Marinagarivorans cellulosilyticus: one gene and its partner. The protein of the gene in region 1 interacts with the protein of each later gene in a pairwise test. Links are inferred from orthologs where the notes say so. Each region holds a gene or a part of one and is shown on either strand. Other genes may lie near its edges.

What was found.
Region 2: the proteins of MARGE09_RS01350 (region 1) and mrdA interact in binary tests that used the Escherichia coli proteins (3 or more experiments, as listed by UniProt). The link is inferred for Marinagarivorans cellulosilyticus from one-to-one orthologs.

What each region holds. Positions count from the first base shown.
Region 1 is NZ_AP023086.1:376,086-379,457, forward strand. What follows is about bases 216-3,258. They hold MARGE09_RS01350 (penicillin-binding protein 1A), read right to left. Parts: upstream 2,929-3,258; coding sequence 502-2,928; downstream 216-501. Other genes in these bases: htpX (protease HtpX), read left to right, coding at 216-505; MARGE09_RS01355 (pilus assembly protein PilM), read left to right, coding at 3,100-3,258. Also shown: more of htpX, read left to right, coding at 1-215; more of MARGE09_RS01355, read left to right, coding at 3,259-3,372. UniProt on the Escherichia coli protein: Cell wall formation. Synthesis of cross-linked peptidoglycan from the lipid intermediates.
Region 2 is NZ_AP023086.1:3,620,648-3,623,937, forward strand. What follows is about bases 178-3,138. They hold mrdA (penicillin-binding protein 2), read left to right. Parts: upstream 178-684; coding sequence 685-2,592; downstream 2,593-3,138. Other genes in these bases: rlmH (23S rRNA (pseudouridine(1915)-N(3))-methyltransferase RlmH), read left to right, coding at 178-634; rodA (rod shape-determining protein RodA), read left to right, coding at 2,589-3,138. Also shown: rsfS (ribosome silencing factor), read left to right, coding at 1-136; more of rlmH, read left to right, coding at 167-177; more of rodA, read left to right, coding at 3,139-3,290. UniProt on the Escherichia coli protein: Catalyzes cross-linking of the peptidoglycan cell wall. Responsible for the determination of the rod shape of the cell. Is probably required for lateral peptidoglycan synthesis and maintenance of the correct diameter during lateral and centripetal growth.

The DNA of each region.
Region 1 (3,372 bases):
GAGTCGTGGTTTGCTCGACCGCTTTACGCGTGATGAGGTGCAAGCGGTGATGGGGCACGAGATTGGTCATGTTGCGAATGGCGATATGGTCACGCTAGCGCTGATTCAAGGTGTGGTGAATACATTTGTCATGTTCTTTGCGCGTATTATTGGTCATGTTGTAGATCGCGCCATTAGCAGAGATAACAACGGTCACGGTATTGGGTTTTATATCGCAACGTTCGTTGCCGAGATGGTACTGGGGATATTGGCGAGCATGATCGTGGCTTGGTTTTCTCGCCGGCGTGAGTTTCGGGCCGATATTGCCGGTGCGCAGTTGGCGGGTTCTGGTGCAATGGTTGCGGCACTGCAACGCTTGCAGCAGGAAACCCAAGCTAAGAGCACCATGCCAGATAGCCTAAGCGCTTTTGGGATCACGAGTGGTTTTTCTAAACGCTTTGGCAGTGCTTTGGCTACGCACCCGCCGTTAGCTGATCGAATAGCTGCCCTCAGGGCGGGAGCTTAAAACACCTCCTCGTGATACCGAATGGCATCGCTGGGGATATTCTGTTGTTGTTCTTGCTTTGGGTGCGGGGCGTTTTCGGCCCTGAAGACCTCAAATATGGCATCTGGGTCGTCGATGCGTGCGCGCTCACCTGTTTCAGGGTTGATGCGCACAGAAACGATGCCAGCCGGTTGTGGCAGACGGTATATCGGACGCTCTTCAAGGGCGTCCTGCATGAAATCTATCCATATCGGTAGCGCCGCTGAACCGCCAAACTCTCTCACCCCTAAATTGCGGTTATCGTCAAAGCCCACCCAGGCTGTGGTGACAAGCCCACCGGCATAGCCTGAAAACCATGCATCAGTCGGACCGTTAGTGGTGCCCGTTTTGCCCGCCAGATCTTCGCGGTTGAGTACTTTGGCTTTGGTCGCGGTGCCGCGGCGCACGACGTCGCGCAGCATAGAATCCATGAGGTAGGCGACTTCTTCGCTGATCACGCGAGGTGCTTCGGTTAATTCGGGTGTTGCTCGGGTTATTTTTTGGGTGCGCGTAGTTAAACTGAAAGCGTCTCTATCAAATTGGAAAGGCGCGTTATTCATACAGGGTTGCGTTAAGCAAACATTTGAGCGCGCGCTACGGAAGATGGCTTCGCCGGTATCATTGACGATGCTATCAATTATGAATGGTGAGACTTTGTAACCGCCATTGGCAAATGTGGCATAGCCGGCTGCGATGTCATACGGTGTAATCGCATAACTGCCCAGCGCTAGAGAGAGGTCCCTGGGGAGTTTTTCGGGGTCGATACCAAATCGTGCGATATCTTTTATGGCCTTATTGATTCCCACGTTGCGCAATACGCGAATGGAAACCAAGTTGCGTGATAAATAAAGTGCTTTGCGCAAGCGAGTTGGGCCGTAGAACTTTCCACTAGAGTTCTCTGGCCTCCATGTGCTTTCTAGTTCGTTATCGTCAAAAACCACCGGTGCATCATTGATAAGAGTCGCTGGAGTAAAGCCGTTTTCTAAGGCGGCAGTGTATAAAAACGGTTTGAAGTTTGAGCCTGGTTGTCTTTCTGCTTGAATAACGCGGTTAAAGCTACTTAGCCCAAAATGGTAACCGCCGACTAACGCCACCACTTCACCCGAAAACGAATCAATTGAGACGAGCCCTGCTTGTGCTTCGGGAATTTGGGTTAGTGTCCAGCCGTTAGTGGTTGCTTGAAGGCGAATAATGTCGCCAGCTTTAAACAGGGCGTGCGGTGTTTCTGGGGCTGGAGTGGTGATGTTCTCACTTTTGTACAGCCGTAACCCGTCTGCAAGGTTGGCCCAAGATAGCGTTGCTGTTTCGTTGCGAGAAAAATAAACCTCAATGGCGTCGTCGTTGACTTTGGATACGAGGGCTGGTGTTAAGTCGTAAACGAGAGGGCGTTGCTCAAGGGCTTCTAATTGTTGCTCGAGGTCAGTGGCTTCTGTTCGTCGCTCTGGTCCGCGATAACCGTGGCGTCTATCGTAAGCGCTTAGGCCTGCGCGAATTGCGCTCTGCGCGCTGGCTTGTCGCTCACTATTGATCGATGTGTAGACGCTATAGCCGTCAGTGTAAGCCTTCGGCCCCAGCAAGTTAATAGCCTGTTGGCGGGCGACCTCAGCTACGTAGGGGGCGTTAAAATCCAGCTGGTGGCGATGGTATTGTGCGGTGACAGGTTCGCTTAAGGCTTGATTTAACGTGTCGTTGTCAATTTTTCCTATCTCGGCCATGCGATGAAGAATCCAATCGCGTCGCTCTTTGGCGCGCTCTGGGTTACTCAGTGGATTCCAAATCGAAGGCGCTTTGTAAAGCCCTGCCAATGTTGCAAGTTGTGCGGTGCTTAAATCGGCTATATCTTTTCCGTAATACGTTTCTGCCGCGGCTTGGATGCCGTAGGCTCGACTGCCCATAAACATTACATTTACGTAAAGTTCGAGAATTTCGGGCTTGCTTAGTTCTTCTTCAATGCGCAGGGCTAACAAAATTTCGTTGAACTTTCTTTTGAAGTGCTTCTTTTTATTGAGAAAAAAGTGGCGGGTAACCTGCATGGTAATGGTCGATCCTCCGGATTTTTTTTCACCGGTGATCAATAAATGTGAAACGGCTCTCATAAGCCCTTTTATTGATACGCCGTTATGGGAGTAGAATTCTTCATCCTCTGCTGCAAGCAGGGCATCGATATAGCGTTCGGGAATATCTTGGTAGCGAATGGGAGTTCTGCGTTGCTCGCCGAATTCACCAATTAGTTTGTTATCGGCTGAGTAAACCCTTAGCGGGGTTTGGAGTTTGACCTCCCGAAGACTTTCGACAGAAGGTAATGCTGGGCTGAGATATAGGAACATCCCTGCTAAGCTTAAGGTGGTGCCGCCGACCAAGGTCAATGCGAGCCAAATAATAATACGTAATAATGATTTAAGCATTGTCTTTGCGGATATAAACGACAGCAAATGTCGTTGTAGGGTTAGCTATGATGTACGAAGGCTTCACAGTATATAGCCTTTTACATCTCTGCATAGGTCGAGTACTGTTGCAGGTGCGAACTCAAGTGCTATAACATTAACAGCAGCTCAATAGCGGATAAGAATATTAAAATGAGTGTTCTCAGCTTTCTAAGCAAAAAAAGCAAGCCGTTGCTCGGTTTGGATATCAGCTCGACGACAGTAAAAATGATAGAGCTCACCAAGCATGGCGATAGCTATCGTGTGGAGAACTACTCTGTGAGGCCGCTGCCTCCGGGGGTTGTCGTTGAAAAAAATATCAGTGATGTCGATGCTGTCGCGCAGGTTGTGAAAGCAACGATTCAGCAAGCGCGTACCAAAGTGCGTGATGTCGCACTGGCAGTGCCCGGTTCGGCTGTTATCACA
Region 2 (3,290 bases), 3.2 Mb from region 1 along the record:
GGATGTTGGCGAATGGGTGCTTGTTGATTTTGGCTCTGTCGTTGTTCATGTGATGTTGCCAAATGCGCGCGATTTTTATGAGCTTGAAAAGTTGTGGTCTAAAGTGCCTGCAAACCAAATTCCCGAGCGTGATTAGTACGCGATCAACGGTTGGTAAAAAGCCACAATGAAAGTACAGTTAATTGCCGTAGGCACCAAAATGCCTGATTGGGTTCAAAAGGGGTATTCGGAATACGGTAAGCGCCTGCCTAAGGAATTATCGCCAACCTTAATTGAATTAAACCCTGGACATAGAGCTAAAAACGCCTCTATACAGGCAGCGATTGCGAGTGAGGGGCAAGCCATACTGCAAGCAATTCCTGCTACCGATTGGGTTGTTGCTTTGGATGTGCAAGGCAAGCCGTGGAGTACCGAAGCGCTAGCAGGTCATTTAGAAAATTGGCGAATGGACGGGCGGAATATTAGTTTTGTGATTGGCGGCCCCGATGGTTTAGCTGATGACATTCTTGAGCGTGCAAATGCTAAGTGGTCGCTGTCTAATTTAACACTGCCGCACCCGTTGGTTCGGGTGGTTTTTATTGAGCAATTATATCGGGCTTGGACGGTATTGAATGGACACCCTTACCATAAATAAATGAGCGTTCTATTGTTTATCGAGCAAAAACTTAGCGCAGGATGGGCCGCATGCCAACACTAGGCAGTGATAACGATTTGCGCATGGCCAACCAAGGCCATGAGCGACGCGTAATTCAGCGCCGCATAGGTGTGGCGCTATTGGGTATGTTGGTCATGCTGGGCATTCTGTTGTTCCGCTTTTACAGTTTGCAAGTGACCCAGCACGAGGATTTTGTCACCCGCTCAGATCGTAATCGCATACAGGTTCAGCCGGTAGCGCCCACACGCGGGCTTATTTATGACAGAAATGGCATCTTGCTGGCCGACAACCGCCCGAGTTACCGTTTAAGCGTTATTGTTGAACGCGTTGATAATTTAGATGCGCTTTTTTCTACCTTGGGTGATTTGGTTGAACTAAGCCAGTCAGATATCGACCGCTTTAAAAAAACTAAACGCCGTGCCCGCTCTCCGTATCAACCAATTCCTTTAAAACTTGATTTAAGCGAAGACGAAATTGCCAAAATCAGTGTTAATGAATATCGCTTAGAGGGTGTAGAGGTAGAGGCTGAGCTTGTTCGTTATTACCCTCACGGTGAATTGTTAGCGCATACGATTGGCTATGTTGGACGTATTAATGAGCGCGAATTAGGCTCGTTTGATGAGGAAGCCCGCAAAGACTACAGCGCGACTTATAGCATTGGAAAAATCGGTATCGAGAAAAAATATGAGCGCGAGCTGCTCGGCAAGGTTGGTAGCCAATTTATGGAAACCAATGCCCATGGCCGATCGCTGCGTGTACTGCAGCGGCAGGATCCTACGCCGGGCAAAGATATTCATCTGTACTTAGACTTACATCTGCAAAAAGCCGCTTTTGACGCCCTTGAGGGATGGCGTGGCGCTGTTGTGGCTATCGATGTCAGAACTGGCGGCGTTGTTGCGATGGTCAGTACGCCGAGCTTTAACCCGAATCTTTTTGTTACCGGTATTGGCTATCAAGATTACAACGCATTAAATCGCTCGAAAGACCTGCCACTTTATAATCGCACGATTCAGGCGCAGTACCCTCCGGGTTCCACGTTAAAACCCATATTGGGCTTGGGTGGGCTTGAAAGTGGTTTAATTAGTCCGCAAACCCGTATTCACGACCCAGGTTTTTACCAGCTATCAGAAGGTGAGCGTTTGTATCGCGATTGGAAAAAATGGGGCCACGGAAACAATGTCGATTTAAACAAAGCGATTACAGAATCGTGCGATACGTTTTTTTACGAGCTGGCTGTGCGCTTAGGGATTGATCGCATGCACCCGATTGGCGCTCATTTTGGATTAGGCGCTAAAACGGGCATTGATATTCCTAATGAGCGCAGCGGTTTATGGCCTTCACGCGAATGGAAAAAACGCTATCGGCGACTGCCGTGGTATCCAGGGGACAGCCTAAATGTCAGTATTGGTCAAGGCGATGTGTTAGCGACACCACTTCAGCTGGCGGTAATGACCGCTACTTTTGCCAATCAGGGGATACGCTATGAGCCGCACCTAGTGAGCAAACTTGGCGAACAATTAATTAAAGTGACTCCCGCTGATGCGGTACAAGCCAAAGCAGAAAACTGGGATTATGTGAACAGCGCAATGGAGTCGGTTGTGCACGGTCATCGTGGTACAGCCAAAGGGATTAGTAAAGGCTTGGAGTACCGGATTGCGGGTAAAACAGGCACAGCGCAGGTGATTGGTATTGCCCAAGATGAAGAATATGACCGCGATAAAATCGATAAGCGCAATTGGGACCATGCTTTATTTGTGTCTTTTGCTCCAGCACATGCTCCTGAAATTGCACTAGCAGTTGTGATTGAAAATGGCGAGCACGGCTCTAGTGCGGCGGCGCCGATTGCACGTAAAGTATTTGATAACTGGTTCAAAATAGAAACGGCCCGCAAAGCTCAGCAAATGAATAATATTATCGCTACGGAAGTGACACCATGAAAATGCACGGCGGTAGGGACTTTGTTCGGCATATGCCTGGCTCTACGGCGGCCTTTAAAAAAGGTGAAGCATTATGGCGAATAATTCATATTGATCCATGGCTATTGCTATTGCTCATGATATTAACGGGTGCTGGGCTGACAATTTTATACAGTGCAAGCGGCACTAGCGATTTTATGATTCGCCGGCAAGTTATTTTTTTCTCTATAGCGTATATCGGGATGATAGGCGTGGCCCAAATCCCGGTCGGTTTTTTAGAGCGAGGGGGCAAATGGTTGTATTTAGTAGGCATTGTCTTGCTGGTATTGGTGTTGTTGATGGGCGTCGGGGCGAAAGGTGCGCAGCGTTGGCTAAGTTTAGGCTTTATTCGATTTCAGCCTTCCGAAATTCTTAAATTGGCAATGCCTCTATGCATTGCAGCTTACTTGGGCCGGCGCGCGATGCCTCCGAAGTTTAAGCATATTATTGGTTGCTTGCTGCTTGTGTTATTACCAGCACTACTAATTATCAAGCAGCCAGACTTAGGGACTTCGATATTAGTTGTAGCCTCTGGCTTACTGGCTTTATTTTTAGCCGGTTTACAATGGCGCTATATATTAGGCAGTATCTTGTTGGTTGGCGCGGCAAGCTTGCCGATGTGGCACTTTGTGATGCACGATTACCAAAAGCAGCGGGTGCTGACTTTACTAGACCCAGAG